Regions from separate parts of the Streptomyces sp. NPDC032940 genome, predicted to be linked through region 1. Evidence: riboswitches for the same ligand, from Rfam matches in the RefSeq annotation. Region 1 holds a riboswitch; each other region holds the start of a gene.

What was found. Region 1 has a riboswitch for cyclic di-AMP ahead of AB0E77_RS15570 (C40 family peptidase). Riboswitches for the same ligand answer to the same signal wherever they lie in the genome.
Positions count from the first base shown of each region.
Region 2: another riboswitch for cyclic di-AMP. It lies ahead of AB0E77_RS26605 (peptidoglycan DD-metalloendopeptidase family protein); the one in region 1 lies ahead of AB0E77_RS15570 (C40 family peptidase).
Region 3: another riboswitch for cyclic di-AMP. It lies ahead of AB0E77_RS28520 (transglycosylase SLT domain-containing protein); the one in region 1 lies ahead of AB0E77_RS15570 (C40 family peptidase).
Region 4: another riboswitch for cyclic di-AMP. It lies ahead of AB0E77_RS28985 (M23 family metallopeptidase); the one in region 1 lies ahead of AB0E77_RS15570 (C40 family peptidase).

Region 1 is NZ_JBEZVJ010000010.1:101,372-104,939, reverse strand. It holds gene AB0E77_RS15580 (ATP-binding protein) at 1-135, shown strand, start outside; gene AB0E77_RS15575 (DUF6328 family protein) at 126-740, opposite strand; gene AB0E77_RS15570 (C40 family peptidase) at 824-1,297, opposite strand; cyclic di-AMP (ydaO/yuaA leader) riboswitch at 1,333-1,394, opposite strand; gene AB0E77_RS15565 (urease subunit gamma) at 2,135-2,437, shown strand; gene AB0E77_RS15560 (urease subunit beta) at 2,452-2,763, shown strand; gene AB0E77_RS15555 (urease subunit alpha) at 2,756-3,568, shown strand, end outside.
Region 2 is NZ_JBEZVJ010000026.1:106,249-109,816, reverse strand. It holds gene AB0E77_RS26615 (TetR/AcrR family transcriptional regulator) at 1-379, shown strand, start outside; gene AB0E77_RS26610 (SGNH/GDSL hydrolase family protein) at 388-1,173, opposite strand; gene AB0E77_RS26605 (peptidoglycan DD-metalloendopeptidase family protein) at 1,391-2,326, opposite strand; cyclic di-AMP (ydaO/yuaA leader) riboswitch at 2,331-2,490, opposite strand; gene AB0E77_RS26600 (tyrosine-protein phosphatase) at 2,927-3,568, shown strand, end outside.
Region 3 is NZ_JBEZVJ010000030.1:63,407-66,974, forward strand. It holds gene AB0E77_RS28515 (HAD family hydrolase) at 1-896, shown strand, start outside; gene AB0E77_RS28520 (transglycosylase SLT domain-containing protein) at 860-1,351, opposite strand; cyclic di-AMP (ydaO/yuaA leader) riboswitch at 1,355-1,558, opposite strand; gene AB0E77_RS28525 (polyprenyl synthetase family protein) at 2,247-3,257, shown strand.
Region 4 is NZ_JBEZVJ010000032.1:21,263-24,830, reverse strand. It holds gene AB0E77_RS28995 (HPr family phosphocarrier protein) at 77-358, shown strand; gene AB0E77_RS28990 (GntR family transcriptional regulator) at 475-1,167, opposite strand; gene AB0E77_RS28985 (M23 family metallopeptidase) at 1,399-2,163, opposite strand; cyclic di-AMP (ydaO/yuaA leader) riboswitch at 2,176-2,339, opposite strand; gene AB0E77_RS28980 (pitrilysin family protein) at 2,530-3,568, opposite strand, start outside.

The DNA.
Region 1 (3,568 bases):
ACACGTGAGGGCGGCAAGACCGTCTCCATCGAACTGCCCTGGACGGCACCGGCCCCGGCGGTGCCCGCCGAGCCGGTCCCGGTCGTGGGACGTCCCCGGGGCGAGGCGGTGGAGCGGCAGGAGCCTCAGCGCTGAGGCGTGGACGGCACCCGGCGCGCGACGGACGTCGCGGCCCGGGCCGTGCGGCCCCGCGCCCGGCCGTGCCGGGCCGACGGGGCCGGGTCCGCCGCCGTGCGGCGATCCGCGGCACGGCGTTCACCGGTCATGTGGACCCGCCGGACCCGGTGGGGGAGCAGCCCCCACAGGCCGAGGCAGGCCAGCAGCGTCACCGCGCCGGCGGCCGCTCCGCCGGACCGGCCCGCGGTCACGTCGACCACGAGCAGCACCGAGCCGGTGAACGCGCAGACCAGTACGCCGAGGCCCGCCGTGGCGAGTCGCGAGGACACCCGCACGATGCGCGCCTTGGCGCCCCGCTGGAAGAGCGAGCGGTGCAGCGCGGCCGGAGCCGTGAACAGCATCGCGGCGAGCACCGTGAACAGCAGCGTGGTCACGTAGACGGCGCGCTGGAAGGTGTCGAGCTCCGGGAAGCGCGACGTGAAGGCCAGGGACAGCAGGAAGGCGAAGAGGATCTGCACCCCGGTCTGGGTGACGCGTAGTTCCTGGAGCAGCTCGACGAAGTTGCGGTCGGCTCGCTCCAGCGGGGTCTCGTTGCGTGCGGTGCAGCGGCGGTGGTCGGCCATGCCTGACGGGTAACCGCCGAGCGCCGCGTCACGCATCCCGGGCGGTGACGGCGCGTCAGGGCGCCGTCACCGCTCCGGGCGGCTCACCTCACCCGGCCGTACGAGACGTTGCTCGTCCAGATCTTCTGGAGCCGCACCACGTCCCCGGTCTTCGGGGCGTGCCAGATCTTGCCCTTACCGGCGTAGATGCCGACGTGGTACACGCTCCGGCCCGAGTGGAAGAACACCAGGTCCCCGGCCTTGCGGCTCCCGGCGGAGACGTGCCGGGTCTTGTTGTACTGCTGCGCGGCGGTCCGCGGCAGCTTCTTGCCGGCCTTCTTGAACGAGTAGAGGGTCAGTCCGGAGCAGTCGAACCGGTACGGGCCGGTGGCCCCCCACGCGTAGGGGGAGCCCTTCTTGGAGGCCGCGATCCGCAGGGCCTTCGTGGCGTGGGCCGCCGCGGCGGCCTCGGAGGCGGCGCCGGGAACCACGAGGGTGCCGCCCACGGCGGCGATGGTCAGGGCCGAGGCCGTACCGGCACGGGCCATCAGGGACGGGACACGATTGAGCGCAGTCATGCGCAACCCTTCGTCAGCCGCCTGTGAAGGATGACCTGTCGGATTCGGGCTGGCGAAGTTGCCCGGCCGCACGGGTGCGGCTTCACCCCAAGGGCTGCTCGGCCCGGCGCCTCCCCGTCGGGGGGCGGCCGTTCCGGCGACCCGTCGTGCTCGGGTCCTCCACTCCTGCCGATCCACTCCTGTCGACCGGTCGTCCGGGCGGCGGCAGGACTCGGCGTCCGCCCGGACCGCCCCGCCGCTGTGGCGGGGGCTTGTCGTCAGTCATGGATCTTGGCGCACCGAAGTCGGAAAATCCCAACGGAACCGGGCCCTTGTGTGGTTACTCACCACTCACCCGTTCAGGTGGACATGTCGGTGTTCGACCCCTTGACGGGTGCCGCGGCGACCCCGGGACCAGCGACGGAATGACACCTTCCGCCATCCGGGATCATGCGTGGCGCAAGCTCGACGGGCCGGAAATCCGAGGTGTTTCTACGCCGATGGGGGGTAAGCCGTTCGGCCGGTTCGGGCGCGCCCGTGTCGACGCCTGCGGCAGCGCCGGTTCCGGAGGGGGGGCGACGTCGCGGTGCGGCGGCGGTGGCGTCCAGGAGTGCGCGGGCATGCGAAAGGCCGTCGGCGGCACCGGTAATCGGCCGGTCAAACCGGTAATCAGTCAGTCAAAACCGCGTGACGTGGCAGAAACACTCTAGCCGTACTGTGCACCCCGTTCCACCTGCGGTTTTCCCGACGGCAGCGGGCACTTTGCGGCCCATTGCTGTGTGTTACATCTAGAGCCGTCGCGGTGGACGCGGCAGCCGGACCGTCCGGGTCCCGGCGTGATGTTCTGTGAGGTGGTACGTGCAACTGACCCCGCACGAGCAGGAGAGACTGCTCATCCACGTGGCCGCGGACGTGGCCGCGAAGCGCCGCGCGCGCGGCGTGAAGCTCAACCACCCCGAAGTCGTCGCGCTGATCACCTCGCACATCCTCGAAGGGGCCCGCGACGGCCGCACGGTCGGCGAGCTCATGGCGTCCGGACGGAAGCTGATCCAGCGTCACGAGGTCATGGAGGGCGTGCCCGAGATGATCCACGACGTCCAGGTCGAGGCGACCTTCCCCGACGGCACCAAGCTCGTCACCGTCCACGAACCGATCATCTGACGGGAACCGCAGCCATGATTCCCGGAGAGATCCTCTTCGCCGACGAGCCCGTCGCCTTCAACGAGGGCCGCGAGAGCGTCCGTCTGACCGTGCTCAACACCGCCGACCGGCCCGTCCAGGTCGGCTCCCACTACCACTTCGCCGAGGCCAACCCCGGTCTCGACTTCGACCGCGCCGCCGCGCACGGCAGGCGGCTGAACATCGCCGCCGGCACCGCCGTCCGGTTCGAGCCCGGCATCCCGGTCGACGTGGAGCTGATCCCCCTCGCGGGCGCTCGCGTCGTCGTGGGTCTGCGCGGCGCGACCGGAGGTGCCCTCGATGCCTGAACTGTCCCGCGCCGCCTACGCCGACCTGTTCGGCCCGACCACGGGCGACCGCATCCGCCTGGCCGACACCGGCCTCTTCGTCGAGATCGAGGAGGACCGCTCCGGCGGCCCCGGCCGCTCCGGCGACGAGTCGGTCTTCGGCGGCGGCAAGGTGCTGCGCGAGTCCATGGGCCAGTCGCGCACCACCCGCGCCGAGGGCGCCCCCGACACCGTGATCACCGGGGCCGTGATCATCGACCACTGGGGCGTCGTCAAGGCCGACATCGGCATCCGCGACGGCCGCATCACCGGCATCGGCAAGTCCGGCAACCCGGACACCATGGACGGCGTCCACCCCGAGCTCGTCATCGGCCCCGAGACCGAGGTCATCGCGGGCAACGGCAGGATCGTCACCGCCGGCGGCATCGACACGCACATCCACTTCATCGCGCCGGGCATCGTCGACGAGGCCCTCGCCTCCGGCGTCACCACCCTCATCGGGGGCGGCACGGGCCCGGCCGAGGGCAGCAAGGCGACCACGGTCACCCCCGGTTCGTGGCACCTCGCCCGGATGTACGCGGCCCTGGAGTCGAGCCCCGTCAACATCGGCTTCCTCGGCAAGGGCAGCACCATGTCCAAGGAGTCGATGCGCGACCAGTTGCGCGCCGGCATCCTCGGCTTCAAGATCCACGAGGACTGGGGCGCGACCCCCGCCGTGATCTCCGCCTGTCTGGACGTGTGCGAGGAGTCCGGCGTCCAGCTCGCCGTCCACACCGACACCCTGAACGAGGCCGGCTTCGTCGGCGACACCTTCGACGCGGTCGCC
Region 2 (3,568 bases), on a different contig from region 1:
GTCGGCGCTGCGCCGGCTGCGTGCGGCGGTGCGGTGGTACGCCCCGACGGGCCAGGCCAAGGGGTGGCGGCTGTGGATCGAGGGCTGGGCGGCGTCGCTGCGCGAGCCCGCGCTGCGGGAGGTCACGCGTGAGCTGGACCGGCAGTGGAAGGCGGCCATCGCCGAGGTGATCGCGGAGGGTGCCGCCGCCGGGGAGTTCCCGTGCCCGGACCCCGACGGCGCCGCCCTGCGGCTGACGGCCCTGCTGGACGGGCTGGCCGTCCAGTTGACGTCGTACACGGGCGCGGTGTCCCGCGCCCGCGCGCTGCGCTGGGTGGACGAGGCTCTCGCCCGCGAACTGGGCTTGGACCGCGAGGCGTTGACCGCGCCGCGATCCTGAGGTGCCGCTCAGGCCACCGAGGCGATGCGCAGCTTGATGTCGTCCGGTGACAGCGTCCCCTTGGCGGTGACGTGGTCCCCGGAGGACTCGCCGCGCAGGCGCCGTCCGATCCAGGGCACCAGGTATTCGCGCGCCCACTGCACGTCGTCCCGCCGCACGTCGAGGGTGCCGCGCGGCGGCAGCGGCGGCCAGGGCTGGTCCGGGTCGGCCGGGATGCGCAGGCCGAGGACCTGGCCGGCGCGCAGGGCGACACGGGTGTGTCCCTCGGCCGACAGGTGCAGGCGGTCGGCGTCCCAGGCCCTGCGGTCCTGGACGCTGCGCAGCGACCACAGGTCGAGCACGGGGCAGCCGTAGCGGTCGGCGATGGCGCGGACATGGCCGTTGTAGGTGGCGATCTTGCCGCGCAGATGCTTGAGGACGGGCACCCCGCGGGTGTCGAAGCCGGTGGTCACCAGCACCGTCCCGGCGGCGGCGGTGAGCGCGGCCACCGCCCTCTCGAACCGTTCGGCCACCTCGTCGGGGTCGGTGCCGGGCCGGATGATGTCGTTGCCGCCGGCGCAGAACGAGACCAGGTCCGGCGCGAGTTCGACCGCCCTGGGGACCTGCTCCGCCACGATCTGGTCGAGCAGCCTGCCGCGTACGGCGAGGTTCGTGTACGTGAAGTCGCCCTCCGGGCGCCGGTCCGCGAGCAGTACGGCGAACCGGTCGGCCCAGCCGACGAACGCCCCGTCGGGGCCGGGGTCGCCGACGCCCTCGGTGAAGCTGTCCCCCACCGCCACGTACGACCCGATCACTGCTGTGCTGTCACTCTTCGAATCGTCTGCCACATCGGCCCATGATTCACCGTGGAATGTGACCTACGCGACCGTAGGAAGGGGTTGACGGTCGGTGAGAAAGGCCACGCCTAAAGTGTTCGCCAACTCAGGAATAAGCCGGTGCCGGTGGCGGGCGCGCCGAAGGCCGGACCCGGGGATCGGGGTCCGGCCTTCGGTGTGCGCGCTGTGCCGGCCGTCAGACGGAGACGCCGTGCGAGCGCAGGTAGGCGACCGGGTCCACGTCGGAGCCGTAGTCCGGCGTGGTGCGGATCTCGAAGTGCAGGTGCGGTCCGGTCACGTTGCCGGTGGCACCGGAGAGACCGATCTGCTGACCGGCGGTCACGGACTGGCCGGCGGAGACGGAGATCGAGGACAGGTGGGCGTACTGGGCGTAGTAGCCGTCGGCGAGCTTGATGACGACCTGGTTGCCGTACGCGCCGCCCCAGCCGGCGGAGACGACGGTGCCCGCGCCGACGGCCTTCAGGGAGGTGCCGGTCGGGACGACGAAGTCGGTGCCGGTGTGGTAGCCGCTGGACCACATGCTGCCGGACTGGTGGTACGGGGTGCCTACGCCGGCGCCGGCCACGGGGGCGGTGTAGCCGCTGGTGGTGCCCGTGGAGGCGCTCGTGCCGGAGGACTTGGACGCGGAGGTCTTCGCGGTGTCCGTGGACTTCTCGGCGGACTGGGCGGCGGGCTTCTCGGCCTTGGCCGGCTTCTCGGCCGGCTTCTCCGCGGAGGACGAGGGCTTGGCGGCACCGGTCGCGGCCTTGTGGCCGATCGACAGCTTGAGGCCCGGGTGGATCAGCGACGGGTCGGAGCCGACGGCCTCGCGGTTGTCCGCGTACAGCTTCTTCCAGCCGCCGTCGACGTGCTGCTCGTCGGCGATCTTGGACAGGTAGTCGCCGCTCTTGACGACGTAGGTGTGCGAGGCCGAGGCCTTGTCGGCCGGCTTGTGCGCGCCGGTCGCGGCGGCCTGGACGGACTGTCCGGCCACGGAGTGGGCGGGAGCGGCCTGGGCTGCGGCGGCGCCCATCAGCGGGAGCGCGAGTGCGGCGCCACCGGTTCCGGCGACGGCGATGGTGCGGGTGAGGCGCTGGGCCTTGGTACGGCGGTGCTTACCCTTCGCGGGCATGGCGAATTCCTCTCCGGCGCCTGCGAGGTGAGCTGTCGGGTGCGGGCTGGAGATGCCCGGCCGCGTCGTGGTGACGCGACTTGACCCCGAGCCGTTCCGGGAACCGGAACAGGCGTTGTACCTGTGGGTCCCCCGCTCCTGCCGTGTACGGGTGGTGGGTGGTTGCGGCTCCGGTCGGCGGCAGGATTAGGCGTCCGTCCGGATCGGTGGTGAACGTAAGCGACCGGAATGCGAACGGACAAGCGAGAGTTTTCCCGGAGAGGTGTTTCGCTTGATCCATTACGGGAAAAGGCCGTCACACTCCGTCGATTCCGTGAGCGCTCTTTTCACAAAGGGCCTTGACAGGCCCACGAATTACGTGAACATGACGAACAACGGACGGTCACGTCTATGACGCTGCTCACGGGAGACGCTCCAGCACCCCTTATTCACCGACGAGTTGGAGCGAAGTGAGCATTTCGGACGTAAGGCTCATTCGCGTCGCAATCGCCACCGCGGCCGCCCCGTGACCGACTCATCGCCGCAGGCAGGAGATGCCGTATCGTCGGCTGGGCGCCCGCCGGCGAGCAGCGCCGGCGGGGCGGAGTGGGAGGAGCCCCCGTGACGCAGCAGGTCCCGTCGACCGAACCCGAGCTGGCCGGTGTGCGCAACTTCCGTGACGTGGGCGGACTGCCGACCGTGGACGGGCGGCGCGTGCGCCACGGCGTGCTGTTCCGCAGCGGCCACCTCGCCCACGCCACCGGGGAGGACGCCGCGTTCCTCGCCTCGCTGAACCTGCACACGGTCTTCGACTTCCGCAACGCCGCCGACCAGCGCCTCGAGGGCCCGGACGTCGCACTGCCGGGCGTGCGCAATGTGAACCTGCCGCTGAGCGACCCGGCCGACGGCGCCGAGTTCTGGAAGATGGTCCGCGACGGCGACCTCGACCAGCTGCGCGCGATCCTGGCGGACGGCCAGGCCGCGAACCGGATGATCGTCTCCTACCGCACGATCATCAAGGAGCGCACGGCGGAGCATTCCCGGGTGCTGCGCGCGCTCGCCGAGGACAGCGTCCCCGCGCTGATGCACTGCGCGGCCGGCAAGGACCGCGCGGGGCTGTCGATCGCGATCACCCTGCTCGCCCTGGGCGTGCAGCGTGACGCCATCGTGGAGGACTACCTGAAGTCGAACGCGAAGCACCGCCGCTACAAGGTGCGCCGCAGCAGCTCCGCCGCCTCTGCCTACTCTCCCGAGGTCATGGAG
Region 3 (3,568 bases), on a different contig from region 1:
TGGACCGCACCGCATATGCCCTCGTCGCCACCGACCTCGACGGAACGCTGCTGCGCGGCGACGACACCGTCTCCGACCGGTCGCTGGCCGCGCTGGCACGGGTGGCCCGGGCCGGGGCGCGGCACCTGGTGGTGACGGGACGCCCGGCACCGAGGGTGCGCTCCCTGCTCGACGTCCTCGGCTGCACGGGGCTCGCGGTGTGCGGGCAGGGCGCGCAGGTGTACGACGCCGGCGCGCACCGGATGCTGTGGTCGGTCACCCTGGACCGGGAGCTGGCGGAGACCGCGCTCGGCAAGATCGAGGCCGAGGTGGGTGAGGTGTACGCCGCGGTCGACCAGGACGGGGTCGACGGGATGACCCTCATCGAGCCGGGCTATCTGATGCCCCACCCGACCCTGCCCGCGGTGCGGGTGGACCGGCGCGACGAGCTGTGGAGCGCGCCGATCAGCAAGGTGCTGCTGCGCCACCCGGACCTCACGGACGACGAGCTGGCGGCGACGGCGCGCGCGGTGGTCGGCTCGCTGGCGACGGTGACGATGTCGGGGCCGGGGACGGTGGAGCTCCAGCCGTGCGGCGTCACCAAGGCGACCGGACTGGCGCTCGCCGCGGAGCGCCTGGGGGTGAGCCGGGGACGGACGATCGCCTTCGGGGACATGCCCAACGACATCCCCATGTTCCACTGGGCGGCCCGCGGGGTCGCCATGGCGGGCGCCCACCCCGAACTCAAGGCGGTCGCGGACGAGGTCACCACGACGAACGAGGACGACGGCGTGGCCGTCGTCCTCGAACGGATCTTCGGAGCCGGCCAGGTCCCGTCCGCCGACGGGACCTGGTCACGGCTCACTGCGGGGGGTACGGATCAGTACGCGCTGAAGACGTTGTCGATCGAGCCGTAGCGGTCGGCCGCGTAGTTGCAGGCGGCGGTGATGTTGGCGACCGGGTCGTAGGAGTCCCAGGAGGTGCCTGCGACGTGGTAGGCCTGGAAGGTCGGGTCGATCACCTGGAGCAGGCCCTTGGACGGGGTGCCGTTGATGGCGTTGATGTCCCAGTTGTTGATCGCGAACGGGTTGCCGGACGACTCGCGCATGATGTTGCGGTAGATGCCGTCGTACGACCCGGGGATCCCGTGCTGGGCCATGATGTCCAGCGACTCGCGGATCCAGCCGTCGAGGTTGTCCGGGTACGCCGTGGTCGCCGCGGTGGCGGTGGTGGTGGCGGCCGGGGTGGCGGCGGACGCGGTGGCGGCGCCGATGAGCGGAAGGGCGAGCACGGCGGCGCCGGTGCCGGCGACGGCGAGCTTGCGGGCGATGCGGCTGGTCCGGGCGTGACGGTTCTGACCGTTGGCAGGCATGTGTGTGTCCCTCTCCAACGCCTGCGAGGTGAGCTGTCGGGTTCGGGCGGGGAGGTGCCCGGCCGGGCCCTGACGGGCACGGCTTCACCCCTAGCCGCTCCGGTGGTGACCGGCACGGCGACTTACCTGGGTCCCCCGCTCCTGCCTGCGAGTGTTCGAGTGGATGACTGGTGTCGGGGCGGTGGCAGGATTCGGCGTCCGCCTGACAGGCCGGGAACGTATGCGAGAGCACATGTCCGGAACAAGTGCAGGAATCACCCGACATGCCTGTTGACCTTGGTCTGGGGGGTTTGGGGTGCTTGATACTTTGCGACTGCCAAGGGTCAACTCGCCTACGGGGCAAAGGGTTGGCGGTGCTCGCGGCGTGGGTGCGGGTGGGAGTGGCGGCGTGAGCCAACTCACGGGCCTCAACAAGGGTGGCAAAACGGGCATTAGGGCCAACTAGTGGCCAACCGGCCCTCGAGGGGAGGCGTTTAGGCGAGGGGCGGGACCGAGGCTGCCGCACGGGCCTGTGCGGAGCCTGTGGCGCACCCCGTCGGCGACGGCTCGGGCTGGTGTCCAGAGGTGCTGGACGGGCACTCGTTCGGGGGTCGAGGGGCGGATGCCGAATGGGTGACGTTCCCGCAGTGCGGTCCGTCGGGAGGGGTGATGGCGTCCGGGATGGCAGCTTTGGGTATGTGGTGTCCCGTTTCGCGCCTCTCTGGCGATATAGGTCGATATCTGCTCATATCACCTGATCAAAAACATACCGCGCATGATCCGATACCGACCGGGCTGTAACGGTGGGCGCTAGCGGTGATCGAAACGTGACCGGATACGCTGACTTGAGTGGTGGCAGCGACCTATCGACAAACCAGGTAATCGCCAGTAGACACCAGCAGACAGGAGACCCCTCGTGACCGTCGTCGGGCCGTTCGGGCTGAGCGTGCGGGACCAGGCTCTGGAAGCCGATGTCCAGACCGGGTTGGCGGCCGTCGAGGAAGGGTTGCTTGAGGCAACCAAGAGTGAGGTGCCGTTCATCACGGAGGCCGCCCAGCACCTGGTGCGGGCCGGCGGCAAGCGGTTCCGGCCGCTGCTCGTGATGCTCGCGTCCCGGTTCGGCGACCCCTACGCGCCCGGCATCGTGCCGTCGGCCGTGGTCGTGGAGCTGACCCACCTCGCCACGCTGTACCACGACGACGTGATGGACGAGGCCGCCGTGCGCCGCGGCGTGCCCAGCGCGAACACCCGCTGGGACAACTCGGTCGCGGTCCTCACCGGCGACTTCCTGTTCGCCCGCGCCTCCCAGATCCTCGCCGACCTCGGTCCCGAGGCCGTCCGCGTGCAGGCCCTGGCGTTCGAGCGGCTCGTCACCGGCCAGATCCTGGAGACGGCCGGACCGCAGGACGGACGGGACCCGGTCGACCACTACCTCGACGTGCTCGGCGGCAAGACGGGATCGCTGGTCGCGGTCTCCTGCCGGTTCGGCGCGATGATGTCCGGCGCCGACGAGACCGTCGTGGACACGCTGACCCAGTACGGCGAGCGGCTCGGCGTCGCCTTCCAGCTCGCGGACGACGTCCTGGACATCGCCTCCGACTCCCACGAGTCCGGCAAGACACCGGGCACGGACCTGCGTGAGGGCATCCCCACCTTGCCGGTGCTGCGGCTGCGCGAGCGGGCCGCCCGGCTGGGGCTCGCCGAGGACCTCGCCCTGTGCGAGCTGCTCGACTCCGACCTGAGCGACGACGCACGGCACGCCGAGGCGCTGCGCCTGCTGCGTGCCCACCCCGCGCTCGAACAGGCGCGGCGGGACACCGTCCGGTACGCGAAGGACGCCCGGTCGGCGCTGGCCCCGCTGCAGGAGTGCGACGCGAAGGCCGCGCTGATCGAGCTGTGCGACGCGGTGGTGCACCGGGCCGGCTGAGCCCCGGCCGTCACCCCGTCGGCCTTTCACCCCGTCGGCCTTTCACCCCGCCGGTCCTTCACCTCGTCGGTCCTTCACCCCGCCAGGGCGTCCTCGCGGCGCGGCGCCCCTCCCCTAGTGGACGGGGGAGGTTCCGCTCCTCCGTGTCATCCCGCAGGAGTACGCGGAGTTGAGTCCGCGGTCTGACGCTTCCTCCCGGCCGATTTGGTCAGATGGACACCACGGAAAAACACCACTCCTCACCGATTCGGGTGAGAATGGCGGCTCACGGGTGAACACGTGCGAGGTCGCGAGACAGCCGCCGCCGACGA
Region 4 (3,568 bases), on a different contig from region 1:
CGCACAGCCGTCCGGCCATGCTTCACGATGTGGGAAACTGGTCTAGACAACCTGCACACCTGAAGGGCAGCAACACATGGCTGAGCGCCGCGTCAACGTCGGCTGGGCCGAGGGTCTCCACGCCCGCCCCGCCTCCATCTTCGTCCGAGCCGCCACGGCCACAGGCGTCCCGGTGACGATCGCCAAGGCCGACGGCAACCCCGTCAACGCGGCCTCCATGCTGGCCGTCCTGGGCCTGGGCGCCCAGGGCGGCGAGGAGATCGTCCTCGCCTCCGACGCCGAGGGCGCGGACGCCGCCCTGGACCGGCTGGCGAAGCTGGTCTCCGAGGGTCTCGAGGAGCTCCCCGAGACCGTCTGATGTGACGGCACACGGAAAAGGCCCGCCGGGAAAACCGGGCGGGCCTTTTCCTTTTCCCTTTTCGGGCAGCGAAGAACAGCCCCTGCATTGCCCTTCTTTTGTATACGGCACCCGTGTTAATTCCGCAGGGTCGAAATGTTTACGGGACGTTGCGCGTTCCTCACACCGTCCGGGCTGTCGCCCGGGACGAAGCGCAGCCGGTGCGCCGCCGCCGACCGTTCGACGTGCAGCGCCATGAGCGCCCGCGCGCGGTCTCCGTCGCCGCGTGCCACGGCGTCGACGACCGCGCCGTGCTCCGCCCAGTGCTCCGCCGCGCCGTGCGGCGTCTCCACGAGGTACATCCAGTCGATCTTGCGGCGCAGCTGGGTCAGCATCGCCGTGAGCGAGGGGCTGCCGGCCGCCCGTGCGAGGGTCTCGTGGAACCAGCCGCCCAGCGCGCGCAGGTCCTCGCCGTGACCCTGCCGCGAACGCTCCTGACCCAGCCTGACCAGGCCGCGCAGCACCTTGAGATGGGCCTCGGTGCGGCGCCGGGCCGCGCGGGATGCGCCGAGGGGCTCCAGCAGCGTGCGGGTCTCGAGCAGGTCGGCGGCCTCCTGCTCGGTCGGTTCCGCGACGCACGCGCCCGCGTGCCGCCGGGTCACCACGAAGCCCTCGGCCTCCAGGGTGCGCAGCGCCTCGCGGACGGGGACGCGGGAGACGCCGTAGCGGCGGGCGAGCAGTTCCTCGGTGAGCCGGCTGCCGCGGCCGTGGACACCGGCGACGATGTCGTCCCTGATCGCCGTGCACACCGAGTGTGCCGGAATACGCATGTCCGACCTCCGCCTTGATCCCCGTGAAACGTCGACGATGGACGCGTGTTTTCGTGACTCTAGGCCAATGAGCCGCGCTTTCGGACGGCGGGCGGGAATTCAGGGATATTTTTTGGGCATTCACGTTTCGGAAACGGGCGGGAAACGGTGACGGCGGGACCGGAAGGCCCGAAGGCCCCGGCTCGGGGAGCCGGGGCCTTCGGGATGCCGTGCGGAACGTACCGTCCGTCGTCAGAGGTCCACGCCGTGGGAGCGGAGGTAGGCGACGGGATCCATGTCCGAGCCGTACTCCGGGCTCGTGCGGGCCTCGAAGTGCAGGTGGGGGCCGGTGACGTTCCCGGTGGCGCCCGAGAGGCCGATCTGCTGGCCGGGCTCGACCGACTGGCCGACCGAGACGCCGACGGACGACAGGTGGCCGTACTGGGTGTACGTGCCGTCGTGCATCCGGATCACGACCTGGTTGCCGTACGCCCCGCCCCAGCCGGCCTCGACGACGGTGCCGACGCCGACCGCGTGCACCGTGGTGCCGGTCGAGGCGTGGAAGTCGATGCCGGTGTGGCTGCCGGAGGACCACAGGGAGCTGCCGGCCTGGTACGCGGTGGACACGTAGGAGGCGGTGATCGGCGCGACGAAGGTGTTCAGGCGCTGGCGCTCGGCCTCGCGCGCTGCCCGTTCCTTGGCCTCGCGGGCCTCCTTGGCCGCTTCGGCGGCCCGCTCGCGCGCCGCCTCCATCGCCGCCTCGCGGGCGGCGGCGTCCAGGGCGGCCTGCTCCTGCGCGGTGGCCTGGGCGTCGATCTCCTCGGCCAGGGAGTCGCCGATGCTGACGACCGGGGTGAGTCCGGTCTGCTCGGCCTCGGGCTCGGCGGCGAGGGCCGGGGCCGCGAGGGTGCCGACGACGCCGGTGGTGGCGAGGGCCGCGACGCCCGCCGCGCGGGCGGTGGTGCGGTGCATGCGGCTGGGGCGGCGGTGCTTACCGGTGGCGCGCGTGAACGCCATGTAGAGGCTGGTCCTTTCCTTCCCTCTCGCCTACCGGGTTAGCTGACGGGTTCGGAGGTGGAAGGTCTCCTACGGACCCCCTCGCTGACGCGCGGGCGTCCGATTCACCCCAGGGACTGCGATGGGTCCCCGGCTCCCCTGGCTCGCGCCGTACGGGGACTCGGCGATGACTGTCCGGTGCCGCGGGTGCGGCGCACTGCCTGACGAACAGCCCGGACGACGCTAAACGCGGCTGTCTTCAATCCTCAAACGCAACAGGGTTTTTGTAGCGCACGCCACAGGGCAGACGGGCAGCCTCTCCCCCAATTCGGACATGACACGGCCCTGGTGACGTTCCGGTCACCAGGGCCGTGCGCGCGCGTGCCACTACTCGGCGGCCACGACGGTGACTTCGCCGATGCCGAGGGCTTCGACGGGCTCCTTGATCTGCGCCGCGTCACCGACGAGGACCGTCACCAGACGGTCCGCCGGGAAGGCGCTGACGACGGCCGCGGTCGCCTCCACGGTGCCGGTGGCGGCGAGTTGGCGGTACAGCGTGGCCTGGTAGTCGTCGGGCAGGTGCTGCTCGACCTGGTCGGCCAGCGTGGCGGCGACGGCCGCCGCCGTCTCGTACTTCAGCGGCGCCACGCCCACCAGGTTCTGCACGGCGACATCGCGCTCGGCGTCGGTGAGCCCGCCCTCGGCGAGCGTGCGCAGCACCGTCCACAGGTCCTGCAGCGCCGGGCCGGTGTTGGGCGTGTCGACCGAGCCGCTGATGGCCAGCAGCGAGGCGCCCGTACCGTCGGGCGCGGACCGCATCACCTGACCGAACGACCGGACACCGTAGGTGTATCCCTTCTCCTCGCGCAGGACGCGGTCCAGGCGCGAGGTGAGGGTGCCGCCGAGGCAGTACGTGCCGAGCACCTGCGCGGGCCAGACGCGGTCGTGCCGGTCGGGTCCGGTGCGGCCGATCAGCAGCTGCGTCTGGACGGCGCCGGGACGGTCCACGATGACGACCCGTCCGGTGTCGTCGGCGGTCACCGGCGGCACGGGGCGCGGCTCGGCGGCGGAGCCGGTCCACGCGCCGAGGGTCTCGCCGAGCAGCGCGTCGAGGTCGACGCCGGTGAGGTCGCCGACGACCACGGCGGTGGCCGTGGCGGGGCGGACGTGCTTCTCGTAGAAGGCGCGGACGGCCGCCGCGTCGATGGCCGCTACCGTCTCCTCGGTGCCCTGGCGCGGACGGGACATCCGCGAGTCGGCCGGGAACAGCTCCTTGGAGAGCTCCTTGGCGGCGCGGCGCGAGGGGTTGGCCAGCTCGTGCGGGATCTCGTCGAGCCGGTTGCGCACCAGCCGCTCGACCTCGCTGTCCGCGAACGCGGGCGCCCGGAGCGCGTCGGCGACCAGACCGAGGGCCTTGGCCAGGCGC